DNA from 3 places in the Streptomyces sp. NPDC102283 genome. Region 2 is predicted to be linked to each of the others. Evidence: riboswitches for the same ligand, from Rfam matches in the RefSeq annotation. Region 2 holds a riboswitch; each other region holds the start of a gene.

Evidence for each region. A riboswitch is a leader RNA that binds a small molecule or an ion and turns the genes downstream of it on or off. The one in region 2 is predicted to bind cyclic di-AMP.
Region 1: it holds a riboswitch for cyclic di-AMP, as region 2 does, so the genes downstream of both, ACIRJT_RS32890 (C40 family peptidase) here and ACIRJT_RS36110 (peptidoglycan DD-metalloendopeptidase family protein) in region 2, are expected to answer to the same signal.
Region 3: it holds a riboswitch for cyclic di-AMP, as region 2 does, so the genes downstream of both, ACIRJT_RS34410 (M23 family metallopeptidase) here and ACIRJT_RS36110 (peptidoglycan DD-metalloendopeptidase family protein) in region 2, are expected to answer to the same signal.

What each region holds. Positions count from the first base shown of each region.
Region 1 is NZ_JBIWLQ010000023.1:9,297-13,558, forward strand. Features, by position in the region: gene ACIRJT_RS32880 (ATP-dependent Clp protease proteolytic subunit) at 1-283, shown strand, start outside; gene ACIRJT_RS32885 (hypothetical protein) at 321-626, shown strand; cyclic di-AMP (ydaO/yuaA leader) riboswitch at 980-1,165, shown strand; gene ACIRJT_RS32890 (C40 family peptidase) at 1,169-1,639, shown strand; gene ACIRJT_RS32895 (LysE family translocator) at 1,706-2,365, opposite strand; gene ACIRJT_RS32900 (LysR family transcriptional regulator) at 2,438-3,361, shown strand; gene ACIRJT_RS32905 (ATP-binding protein) at 3,376-3,807, opposite strand; gene ACIRJT_RS32910 (helix-turn-helix domain-containing protein) at 4,043-4,262, shown strand, end outside.
Region 2 is NZ_JBIWLQ010000028.1:54,771-59,032, reverse strand. Features, by position in the region: gene ACIRJT_RS36130 (aspartate aminotransferase family protein) at 1-396, shown strand, start outside; gene ACIRJT_RS36125 (helix-turn-helix domain-containing protein) at 469-1,077, shown strand; gene ACIRJT_RS36120 (DUF6126 family protein) at 1,143-1,316, shown strand; gene ACIRJT_RS36115 (tyrosine-protein phosphatase) at 1,368-2,180, opposite strand; cyclic di-AMP (ydaO/yuaA leader) riboswitch at 2,624-2,782, shown strand; gene ACIRJT_RS36110 (peptidoglycan DD-metalloendopeptidase family protein) at 2,787-3,731, shown strand; gene ACIRJT_RS36105 (SGNH/GDSL hydrolase family protein) at 3,893-4,262, shown strand, end outside.
Region 3 is NZ_JBIWLQ010000025.1:9,206-13,467, forward strand. Features, by position in the region: gene ACIRJT_RS34405 (GntR family transcriptional regulator) at 134-841, opposite strand; gene ACIRJT_RS34410 (M23 family metallopeptidase) at 1,019-1,828, opposite strand; cyclic di-AMP (ydaO/yuaA leader) riboswitch at 1,842-2,008, opposite strand; gene ACIRJT_RS34415 (M16 family metallopeptidase) at 2,231-3,601, opposite strand; gene ACIRJT_RS34420 (M16 family metallopeptidase) at 3,628-4,262, opposite strand, start outside.

The sequences.
Region 1 (4,262 bases), on a different contig from region 2:
CCTGCTGGCCGCCGGGGCGAAGGGGCGCCGACATGCGCTGCCGGGCGCGCGGGTAGTCATTCAGCAGCCCGCGATGGAGGAGCCGATGCGGGGCCAGCCGTCCGACCTGGAGATTCACGCGCGCGAACTGGTGCGCACCCGCGAGATGTTCGCGGCCATGCTGGTCCGGGACACGGGCCGGACCGCGGAGCAGATCACCGCCGACATCGAGCGCGACACCATCCTCGACGCCGAGGCCGCCCTCGCCCACGGGCTGGTCGACCACGTCGTGGAGAGCCGCTGACTCTCCCGGTCGCCGTACGACGCGAGGTGAAACGCCGATGGAGCCACCCGATTTCCCACCGCTGCCCGCACTGACCCGGGCCGAGGGCGAGTTCGTCGACTGCTATCTGGCCGTGCTCGACCAGGTGGGCCGGATCAATCCGGCCCATGGCAGCGACACCTACAGCGCACTGCGGGCCGCCCAGGCCCTGGCCTCCCGGGCGGCGGCCCTGCGCGAAGCCCTGGCCCTGATGCACGAGCGCGGCGAGTCGCGGATCCACGCCGCCACCCTGGCGCGGGCCCTGCGCGTCCTGGACGGGGAGCGCAGGGCGGGCCGGGTCGCGATGCCGCCGCCCGTGAACTGACCGGCCCCGCGCACGGGGAGCGCCATACGGGAGCGGACCGGTCGGAGCCGCGCACGACACGCCCGGTCCCGGGACCGATTCGCCTCGCTCGTTCGGCGTAGGCGATCACCCGCACGAGCGACGGCTCAACTTGCGTTCGACGCACGGTCCGTACTCGAAAAGCACCCTTTCGTCGCTGGTACGAGGGTGTGCGCCCGGCTCGCGGGCGAGCGCGAATCCGACCTGTCCACCCGAATGGATCAGTGGTGAGGAGACTCACAAACCGCTGTTTCAGCTCGGAAATCCGGCACCGGGTGAGTCAAGATCCCTGGGACGACAAGCCCCCGCCACCGCGGCGGGGCGGTCCGGGCGGACGCCGAGTCCTGCCGCCGCCCGGATGACTGGTCGACAGGAGTGGATCGGCAGGAGTGGAGGACCCGAGCACAACGGGCCGACCGGGAGACCGGGAAGCCCTCGGGGTGAAGCCGCGTCAGCGGCCGGGCGACTTCGCCAGCCCGAACCCGACAGGTCATCCTTCACAGGCGGCTGACGAAGGGTTGCGCATGTCTGCGCAGGTTCATGTCCCGTCTCTGTTCGCCCGGGTCGGCACGGCCTCGGTACTCACCCTGGCCGTGACGTCCTCGATGCTGGCGCCCGGTCTGGTGAACGACGCCGAGGCCGCCACCCACTCGACGAAGGCGCTGAAGGTCGCCGCGTCGAAGAAGGGGGCTCCCTACAAGTACGGAGCGGCCGGTCCCAGCCGCTTCGACTGTTCGGGGCTGACGGTCTATTCGTTCAAGAAGGCCGGCAAGAAGCTTCCCCGCACGGCACAGCAGCAGTACAACAAGACCCGTCACATCGGGAAGTCGCAGCGCAAACGCGGTGACCTCGTCTTCTTCCATTCGGGGCGCAGCGTCTACCACGTGGGCATCTACGCCGGGGCCGGGAAGATCTGGCACTCCCCCAAATCGGGGGACGTGGTGAGACTGGCCAAGATCTGGTCCAAGAGCGTCTGGTACGGACGGGTCCGCTGACCCGCCGACCGGACGCTCTTCCCGTGCGGACGGCCCCGCCCGTCCCCGGGGCCGCCCGCGGCGCGCTCAGCGCAGCAGCGGGCCGGTGACCAGCGCCAGTCCCAGACCGGTGAGCGCCACCCCGCTGCCGCCCTCGATGGCGCGGGCGGTACGCGGGCGGCGCAGCCACCGGCCCAGCCGGTCCACGAGCAGGGCGACGGCCGGGAACCAGATCAGCGCCAGCACCACCACCAGGGCCGCGAGCAGCAGGGTCCTGGGCAGCGGCGGCTGACCGTGGGGCACGAACTGCGGCAGCAGGCTGAGGAAGAGGACCGGGGCCTTCGGGTTGAGCGCGTTGGTCAGGAACCCCTGGCGCAGCGCGCGTCCGAGCTCCCTGGGCGCGGGCCGCTCCGGCTCGCCCTCCCTCGTACCGGAGGGTGAGCCGGAGCTGTCCTGCGGGGGCCGGCGGCGGATCGCGTACAGCGCGCTGATCCCGAGGTAGAGCACGTACGCGCCGCCGAGCAGCTGGACGGTGCGGAAGAGCACCGGCATGGTCACCAGCACCGCGGCGAGTCCGGCGACCGCGAGCGCGGTGTGCACCAGCAGCCCTCCGGCGACGCCGAGCGCGGTGGCCAGGCCCGCGGTGCGCGAGGCCAGGGCGTTGCGTACGACGACGGTGAAGTCGGCGCCGGGCAGCGCGACCATCCCGGCGGCGACCCCGGTGAAGGCGATCAGTTGTGCGTCCATGGGTCCACCTTGGACCGGCGGAGCCATTAGCGTGTACTTGCAATCTTCTGGGTCTGCCTAAAGGAACGCTTCATGTACGACCCGACACGGCTCGCGGCGCTCGTGGCGGTCGCGGAGGCCGGATCGATCACCCGGGCCGCCGCCCGCCTGGGCTACACCGCGCCCGCGCTCTCCCAGCAGCTGGCCAAACTGGAGCGGGAGACCGGGGCGGTGCTGCTGGTGCGCCACCACCGTGGGGCGCGGCTGACGGCGGCGGGCGAGCTGCTGGCGGGCCGGGCCCGGCGGGTCCTGGACGAGCTGGACCAGGCGCGGCACGAGCTGGCGCGACTGGCCGGGCTCTCGGGCGGCAGGCTGCGCGTGGGGACGTTCACGACGGCCGGGATCCATCTGCTGCCGCCGGTCCTGAGCGCGTTCCGGCGGGCCCATCCGGAGGTCGAGCTGGCCGTCGCCGACTACGAACCGCCCGGCGGGATCGCGGCAGTGGTCGCGGGCGAGGTGGACCTCGCCCTGACCCACGCGTACGAACCGGCGGCGGCCGAGCCCCCGTCGGCGGGCGTCCTGGTCGAACCCCTGCTGGTCGAGGAGCTGGTGCTGGTCACCTCGGTGGGCCATCGGCTCTCCGAGGGCACCGGGCGGCTGCCGGTCGGCGAGCTGGCGGGGCGGCCGCTGATCAGCAGCGCGCCCTCCCATCCGCCCCGGCGCGGGGTCGAGAACGCGCTCGCCGAGGCCGGGGCGACGCCCGCCGTGGTCTGCGAGTCGCCCGGCTACGCGTTGGTGTGCGCGCTGGTCAGCGCGGGGCTCGGGGTGGCGGTGGTACCGGAGATGGTCGCCTCGATGGCGGCGGCCCCGCTGTCGGTCCGGCGGCTGGAGCCCGCTTCGTTCCGCCGGACCATCTCGGTCGTGCACCGGGGCGACCGGTCGACCGCCGCGGCGGCGACGCTGCTCGCGCTGTTGCGCGGCGGTTTCGGCCGCGGGAGCACGGTCCCGGCGCGGTGAGCTTCACCGCGGGGTCAGCCCTGGGCCGGGACGGCCCAGGGGAGGGCGATCCAGACCGTCTTGCCGCCCTCGGCGGTCGGGGTCACCTGGACCCGCCCACCGCGCTCCTTGGCCAGCGCCCGGATGATGACCATGCCGCGGCCGTTGTCCTGTCGTACGGCGGCGGGCAGCCGCTGGGGCCAGCGGGGGTGACTGTCCGTGACGCCGAGATACAGTTCCTCGTCGCGTTCGAGGCGCAGGTCCACGGTGAAGGTGGGCGACTGGCCGAACGTGTGCTGGACGGCGTTGGTGGCCAGCTCCGAGACGATCAGCCGGATGGTGTCGGCGAAGTCCGTGTCGTCGGGCAGGCCCCACTGGGCCAAGGTCCTGGCGACATGTCTGCGGGCCGATGAGACCGAGACCGGATCGGTCGGCAGCGTGACGGTTGCTTCCTGATGGTCTGCCATGGCGACGCCGTCCCTTTCCCGCCCTGGCCGACCGGCGGCCGGCCAGGATTGTGCTTCGCGCCAGATTGCCATTGATGCAGCTCCCTGTAACGGCGTTCGGCCAAGATATGCATATATCTGTCGCTCGAAGCGGTGAATTCGGGACCCGTACGGCGTGGACGGACGGCACACTGACCCCTCTGCGGGTCGGCTCCGGTGACGGACCGGCCCTTCGCGACAGCAGAAGGAGACCGGCATGCTGCACGGCCCCGTCGTCCGACGCCGCAAGCTCGGTGAGGAGCTGCGGAGTCTGCGCCACGCCTCCGGGCTGACCAGCCGGGACGCGGCGCGGCTGCTCGGCTGGCACCAGTCGAAGGTGAGCCGCATCGAGACGGGCGCGAGCGGGGTGACGCCCGCCGACGTCTCACGGCTTCTGGACGTCTACGCGGTGCGCGACACCCAGCTGCGTTCCCTGC
Region 2 (4,262 bases):
ACCGGCGACCTGCTGCGTGAGCGGCTGGCGGCCCTGGTGGACCGTTACGAGCTGCTGCACGAGGTCCGCGGGCGCGGGCTGATGATCGGCATCGAGTTCGGCCGGCCCGCCTCGCTCAAGCTCCGCAGCCGCTGGACCATGCTCCAGGCGGCCCGCAAGGGCCTCTTCGCCCAGATGGTCGTGGTGCCGCTGCTCCGGAAGCACCGCATCCTCACCCAGGTCTCCGGCGACCACCTGGAAGTGATCAAGCTGATCCCGCCGCTGGTCATCGGGGAGGCGGAGGTGGACCGCTTCATGACGGCCTTCACGTCCGTCATGGACGACGCGCACAGCGGCGGCGGGCTGATGTGGGACTTCGGCCGGACGCTGGTCAAACAGGCCGTGGCCAACCGCTGACCGGTCCGGGGCGGGAATTGCCTCTGAGGTAAGTTATTTGCCTCAGAGGAAAGATCCTGGCCCAATGGAGGCATGAACCCTGCGGACGAAGGGGTGCCGGACGAGCTTCCCGGCGTCGCACCCCGACTGCGCGACCTGCGTCGTGACCGCGGTCTCACCCTGGAGACCGCCGCCGGCCGGGCCGGACTCTCCCCGGCACATCTCTCGCGGCTGGAGACCGGCCGCAGGCAGCCCTCGCTGCCGATGCTGCTGGGGCTCGCCCGTATCTACGGTACGACGGTCTCCGAGCTGCTCGGCGAGCAGCCGCCCGAACGGGACGCGATCGTCCGCGGCGGAGGCTTCGAGGGGGCGGAGGCCGACGGCTGGATGTACCGGCAGGCCGGTGGGTCCGGCCGCGCGATGCAGGCGCTGCGGGTGCGCGTTCCGTACGGGGCCCAGGGCGACCTGGTCCGGGTCCATCCCGGCGAGGAGTGGCTGTACGTCCTGGAGGGGCGGCTGCGGATCGGCCTCGGCGACACCGTCCACGACCTCGAACCCGGCGACAGCGCCCACTTCGACTCGCTCACCCCGCACCGGATCGCGGCCGTCGACCGCTGCGGCGCGGAGCTGCTCTTCGTCCACTCCCTGCTGCAGAGCCCCGCCGCCGAGCTGTGCCTCGGCAACGCCCTCCACGCGCGCTGAACCGGCTGCCCCGGCCGGCTCCATCCTTCGCTCCACCGGCCGCGAGGCCGACAGAGAGGACCGTCATGTCCGATTCCGAGCACTACGACCCGCTGGGCCCCGGCCGCCGCCCGAACGAGGACCCGCAGGAGAAGCGGATGCCGCGCGGTGTTGTCATCCGCCTCTTCGCCTACCTGGTGGCCGGCCACGTCATCGCGGGCTTCCTCTACCTGCTCTTCGTGGTGGCCGGGAGCAAGTGACGCGGTCGGACGGACGACCGCCCGCCCCGGACGGATCGCTCGCCGTTCGGGTCAGCCCTGGTCGAGCAGGCGCTCACGCAGCCGCTCCCGGGTCTCGGGGGAGACCTTCAGTCCCTCCGAGAGGTAGCGGTCCGTCGTTCCCCAGTTCTCCTCGATGGTCGCGAAGGCCGCCGCGAGGTAGGCGGGCCGCGCCCCGAAGAGCGGGTCCAGCAGCTCCAGCACCTCGGGCGACATCCCGGTGCCGGACGCCTCGGAGCGCTTCACGGCGTAGCGGCGGTGGAGGTCGTCGGACTTGAGGTAGTCCTCCTCGATCGCCTCCGGCTCGACGCCGACCGCCAGCAGGGCGACCGCGATCGAGAGACCGGCCCGGTCCTTCCCCGCCGCGCAGTGCATCAGGGCGGGGACGCTGTCCTCGGCCAGGGAGTGCAGCACCCGGCTGTGCTCGGCGGTGCGCTCCTCGATCGTCGCGCGATACATCCGGATCATGCGGTCGGCGCCCTTGCCGTTCGCGAGGACCGAGCGCAACTGCTCGATGTTTCCGTCGCTCACCAGCCGCCAGAACTCCGCGCCGTCGGCCGGGTCCGAGAGCGGAATGCTGACATTGCGGACACCGGCCAGCTCGATGTCGTACCCGTCGAGCCGGTGGTCGGCGGAGTGGCGGAAGTCGAAGATCGTGTGCAGCCCGAGCCCGCCGAGGAAGGCCGCGTCCTCGGCGGTGGCGTGGGCCAGGTGGCCGCTCCGGTAGAGCCGCCCGAAGGCGGTGCGCCGCCCGTCCGCGGTGGGGAGCCCGCCCACGTCGCGGAAGTTGCGGACTCCGGTCAGCACGGTCTCTGTCGGCGGGACCTGCGGCACCTGCTGCGTCACGGTCACTCCTGGGGTCTCTGGCGTCGGCGCGGCTCGCCGGCGAGGGCGCTCCCGTGACGATACGACATCGATTAGACGGAAAATCATCACGGTCGCGCGCCCCGGTGCGGGTGTCGAGGCGACCGGTCTGACCTGGCGTCAGAAGCGAGGCAGACCGCATGTCCGTATTGGTGCATTTCGCAGAACATGCCCCGCTAATGGGGGAGATGGGATTCCGGAGGTGAGCGGGATCATATCCGTGACGGTCCGTGGTGAGCGCGCCCCGGGGTATTCCCGTTGCCCGCACGGAAATCCAAGATCCGTAATCCACGGAGTGTGACGGGAATTCCGGAGCGATATTGAATCGATGATTCCGGCGGGCAACCGATGGCTTGTTCCGCTCGTCCTGACTCGTTTACGGTCGCCGCAATCCGGACGGACCGCCTAATCCTGCCGCCGCCCGGAATTCGCACCCACCCACAAACGCGTGGCAGGAGCGGGGGAACCAGGTAAGCCGCCGATCCGGAGCGATCCGGACCGGCTCGGGGTGAAGTCGCCGCAACGCGACAGGGCATCTCCAGCCCGAACCCGACAGCTCACCTCGCAGGCGCCGGAGAGGACCATCCCATGCCCGCAAAGGGTAAGCACCGTCGTTCGAAGTCCGGCCCGATCTCCCGCGGCGTCCTCGTCGCAGGGACCGGCGGCGCCGCACTCGTCCTGCCGCTCATCGGCGCCACCGTGGCGAGCGCCGCGGACCAGGCCGCCCCGGCCGTGAAGCCCGCCGCCGCCTCGGTCGCCGCCGCGCACACCGCCCCGGCCGCCGCCCCCACCGCGTCGAACGCCGCCCCGAAGACGTACGCCGTCGTCTCCGGCGACTACCTGGCGAAGATCGCGGCCGAGCACCAGCTCAAGGGCGGGTGGGAGAAGCTGTACCAGGACAACCGCTCCACCGTCGGCGAGAACCCCGGCCTGATCCACCCGGGCATGAAGCTGACCCTCGGCGCCAAGGGCTCCGCCCCGGCCGAGAAGTCCGCGGCGCCGAAGAAGGCCGAACCGGCGCCGAAGGCCGCCCCGAAGGAGGCCCCGAAGGCGGACACCGTCTCCGCCGACGACTCCGAGGGCTCCGGCAGCCCGTCGCGGACCGGCTCCTCCGAGGCCACCGGCTCCGGCTGGTCCGCCCCGCTGGCCAGTGCCAACGTCACCACCCAGTACCGGGCTTCCGGCGCCAGCTGGTCCAGCGGCTACCACACCGGCTCGGACTTCCAGGCCGCCTCCGGCACCCCCGTACTCGCCATCGGCCCGGGCACCGTGGTCTCGGCCGGCAACAGCGGCTCCTACGGCAACGAGGTCGTCATCCAGCACGAGGACGGCATGTACTCCCAGTACGCCCACCAGTCCTCGCTCAACGTCTCCGTCGGCCAGACCGTCACCGGCGGCCAGCAGATCGGTCTCTCCGGCTCCACCGGCAACTCCACCGGCCCGCACCTGCACTTCGAGGTCCGCACCGGCCCGAGCTACGGCTCGGACGTCGACCCGATCGCGTACCTGCGCCAGCACGGCGTCTCCGTCTGACCGGACACGGCGAGGAGTGATCGAGGGGCGGTGCGCGGCGGCGCACCGCCCCTCCACTTATTCCGGCTTTACCAAAAACTGACCGGGTGGTCTATCTCACCACCCGTCAACCCCGTATTACGGTCGCGTAGGTCACATCGCACGATGCAGGATAAGTGCTTGTGGCAGACGATTCGAGAAACAACCAGCAGCACACCATCGGGTCGTACGCGGCGATTGGCGACAGTTTCACCGAGGGCGTCGGCGACCCCGGCCCCGACGGGACGTATCTCGGCTGGGCGGACCGCTTCGCGGTACTCCTCGCCGACCGGCTCCCGGCCCCCGACGCGGTGGCCGGCCCCGAGGACTCCCCGCACGGGGACTTCCGCTACGCCAATCTCGCCGTACGAGGACGTCTCCTCGACCAGATCGTCGAGGAGCAGATCCCGCGCGCCAAGGAACTGGCCCCCGACCTGGTCAGCTTCTGCGCGGGCGGCAACGACATCATCCGGCCCGGCACCGACCCCGACGACCTCGCCGAGCGCTTCGAGC
Region 3 (4,262 bases), on a different contig from region 2:
TCGACAGGTACGAGAGCCGTGAACCCTTCGAGGGATCACGGCTCTTTCGTTTTCGGGAAAGAGCCGCGCATCGACAATGCGGGCAGCACAAACAATGCCCCGCAATTACTTCTCCGTGTCTACGGCTCTTCTGTTAATGGCGGACGCCCGCAGTGTTTACGTCATGTTGCGAAGTGCTCACGCGGGGAACGGGCGCGGTGCGCCGCCCCGGCGGGTACGGGCGGCGCAGCCGGTGGGCCCCGATGGCGCGTTCCGCGTGCTGGGCGGTCAGCGCCCTCGCCCGCTCCGCGTCGCCGCGCGCCACGGCGTCCACGATCGCGCCGCGCTCGGCCCAGGAGTCGACCGGACGGGCCGACTGCTCGACCGCGTACATCCAGGCGATCTTGTGGCGGAGCTGGGTGAGCAGCGCGATGAGTCCGGGGCTGCCGGACGCCTGGGCGAGGGTCTCGTGGAACCAGCCGCCCAGCGAGCGCAGATCCTCGCCCTCGCCCCTGCGGGCCCGCTCCTGACCCAGCCTGACCAGGCCCCGGAGCACCTTCAGGTGGGCTTCCGTGCGACGCTGGGCCGCGCGGGCCGCGCCCAGCGGCTCCAGGAGCGTCCGCACCTCCAGGAGATCGGCCGCCTCCTGCGCGGTGGGCTCGGCGACGCAGGCGCCGGCGTGCCTGCGGGTGACGACGAAGCCCTCGGACTCCAGCGTGCGCAGGGCCTCGCGGACCGGGACGCGGGAGACCCCGTAGCGGCGTGCCAGCAACTCCTCGGTGAGTCGGCCGCCTCGCTCGTGGACACCGGAGACGATGTCGTCACGGATTGCCGTGCATACCGAATGCGCGGGAATGCGCATGTCCGAACCTCCGCCTTGATCCCCGCGAAACGCGGCCGCCCGACGTCTGTTCCGTGACTCTATTGCAATCCTTCGGAATTTCCGATGGCAGACCAAAATCCATGGATATCCGCGGGCCAGGATCGCCGAAGGCCCCGACGTGTGCCGGGGCCTTCGGGCGGGGTCGCGCGGTGCGGGTCAGACGTTCAGACCGTGGGAGCGGAGGTAGCCGACGGGGTCCATGTCGGAGCCGTAGTCGGGGCTGGTGCGGGCCTCGAAGTGCAGGTGCGGGCCGGTGGAGTTGCCGGTGGAGCCGGAGAGGCCGATCTGCTGGCCGGAGGAGACGCTCTGGCCTACGGAGACACCGATCGAGGAGAGGTGGCCGTACTGGGTGTACGTGCCGTCCGTCATCCGGAGCACGATGTTGTTGCCGTACGCGCCGCCCCAGCCGGCCTCGACGACCGTGCCGGCGCCGACGGCGACGACGGAGCTGCCGGAGGCTGCCTGGAAGTCCACGCCGGAGTGGCTGCCGGAGGACCAGAGCGCACCGCCGGTGTTGTAGCCGGTGGTGACGTGGGAGCCGGCGACCGGGAGGTGGAAGGCGTTCAGGCGGGCGCGCTCGGCGGCGCGGGCGGCACGGGCCTTCTCCTCGCGGACCTCCTTGGCGCGGGCCTCGGCCTTGCGTTCGGCCTCCGCCTTCGCCTTGGCCTTGGCGGCCTTCTCGCGGGCCTCCGCGGCGGCCTTCGCCTTCGCGATCGCGTCGGCCTGCTGCTTCTGGGCGTGGGCCTGCGCGTCTATCTGCTCGGCGAGGGTGGCGTCGAGGGCGACGGCCTGGGCGAGGCCGGTGTCGGCGACCTTGGCGGGCTCGGTGTCCGCGGCGAGGGCCGGGGAGGCGAGCGAGCCGAGGACTCCGGTGGTGGCCAGAGCCGCGATGCCGGCGGCCTGGGCGCTCCGGCGCGTGAGACGGCTCGGGGCACGGTGCTTCCCGGTGGCACGGGTGAACGCCATGGAGGGGCTGGTCCTTTCCTTCCTTCTCGCCTACCGGGTTAGCTGACGGGTTCGGAGCAGGAAGGTCTCCTACGGATCCCCGCGCCGGTTCGCGGCACGGGCCTCCGATTCACCCCAGGGACTGCGTGGGTCCCCGGCTCCCCAGGCTCGCGCCTGACGGGGACTCGGCGATGACTGCCCGGCGCCGCGGCTGCGGCATACGGGTGACGGACAGCCGAGCCGACGCTAGGCGGGGCGACTTCCCATCGCCAAACGGACCAGGGGATTTGTCGCACATCCCACAGGGCAGACAGGCAACCTCTCCCCCAAAAGGGACGTCATGGACTAATCGGATAAAAAGGGAGAACCCCGACGAACGTGCGTCCGTCGGGGTCCTGTTCACGGCGATGCGCCGCAGGTACGTCAGCCGGTGACGACGGACACCTCTCCGATGCCGAGGGCCTTCACGGGCTCCTCGATCTGCGCGGCGTCCCCCACGAGGACCGTGACCAGCCGGTCGACCGGGAAGGCGCTGACCACGGCGGCGGTCGCCTCCACGGTGCCCGTCTCGGCGAGCCGGGCGTAGAGGTGGGCCTGGTAGTCGTCGGGGAGGTGCTGCTCGACCTGGTCGGCCAGCGTGCTCGCGACGGAGGCGGCGGTCTCGAACTTCAGCGGGGCGACGCCCACCAGGTTCTGTACGGCCGTCTCGCGTTCGGCGTCGGTCAGCCCCTCGGCGGCCAGCGTCCGCAGGACCTTCCAGAGGTCGTCCAGCGCCGGTCCGGTGGACTCCGTGTCCACCGAGCCGCTGATCGCGAGCATGGCCGCGCCGCCCGAGTCGGGGCCGCTGGAGCGCAGCACCTGGGCGAAGGCCCGCACCCCGTAGGTGTAGCCCTTCTCCTCGCGCAGCACCCGGTCCAGCCGGGAGGTGAGGGTGCCGCCCAGGCAGTACGTGCCGAGCACCTGGGCGGGCCACACGCGCTCGTGCCGGTCGGCGCCGATCCGGCCGATCAGCAGCTGGGTCTGGACCGCGCCGGGCCGGTCCACGATGACCACGCGGCCGGTGTCGTTCGCGGTGATGGGCGGTACCGGGCGAGCCTGGCCCGCGTTGCCCGACCAGTCGCCGAGGGTCTCCGCCAGCAGCGCGTCCAGGTCGATGCCGGTCAGGTCGCCGACGATCACGGCCGTCGCGGTGGAGGGGCGGACGTGGGCGTCGAAGAAGGCGCGCACGGCGCTCTCGTCGATCCGCCGGACCGTCTCCTCGGTGCCCAGGCGCGGGCGGGACATCCGGGCGGCGGCCGGGAACAGCTCCTTGGAGAGCTGCTTGGCGGCGCGCCGGGACGGGTTGGCCTGCTCGTGCGGGATCTCGTCGAGGCGGTTGCCGACGAGGCGCTCGATCTCGCTCCCGTCGAAGGCCGGGGCCCGCAGCGCCTCGGCGACCAGCCCGAGGGCCTTGGCCAGCCGGGAGACCGGGACCTCCAGGGAGACCCGGACGCCGGGGTGGTCGGCGTGCGCGTCGAGCGTGGCGCCGCAGCGCTCCAGCTCGGCGGCGTACTCCTCGGCGCTGTGCTTGTCGGTGCCCTCGGAGAGCGCCCGCGACATGATCGTGGCCACGCCGTCCAGGCCCTCGGGCTCTGCCTCCAGCGGCGCGTCCAGGAAGATCTCCACCGCGACGACCTGCTGGCCGGGTCGGTGGCAGCGCAGCACGGTCAGCCCGTTGGGCAGGGCGCCGCGCTCGGGCGCCGGGAAGGCCCAGGGGCGGGCCGTGCCGGGCGTGGGCTGCGGGTGGTACTCCATGGCTACTCCAGTCACGGCGGCGTCGCTCACTTGTCCGCCCCCTCGTGCGCGTCGGTGCCCTCGGTGCCTGTCGCGGCCTCGTCGGACCCGTCGGCCTCGTCGGCCGGCTCGATGGGCTCGTACACCAGCACCGCCCGGTTGTCGGGGCGCAGGGCCGCCTCGGCCGCCGCGCGCACCTCCTCCGCGGTGACGTCCAGGACGCGGCCGACGGCGCTCAGGGCGAGCTGCGGGTCGCCGAACAGGACCGCGTAACGGCACAGTTCGTCGGCGCGGCCGGCGACCGTGCCGAGCCGGTCCAGCCACTCGCGCTCCAACTGCGCCTGGGCCCGCTCCATTTCCTCGGGGGTGGGCCCCTCGGCGGCGAACCGGGCCAGCTCCTCGTCGACCGCGGCCTCGATCGTCTCCACCTCGACACCGCCGGACGTCTTCACGTCCAGCCAGCCCAGCGAGGGCGCGCCGGCGAGCCGCAGCAGCCCGAAACCGGCCGCCACCGCCGTACGGTCGCGGCGGACCAGGCGGTTGTGCAGCCGGGAGGACTCGCCGCCGCCCAGCACGGTGAGCGCCAGGTCGGCGGCGTCGCAGGCGCGGGTTCCGTCGTGGGGGAGGCGGTAGGCGGCCATCAGGGCGCGGGCCGGCACCTCCTCGTGGACCACTTCGCGCA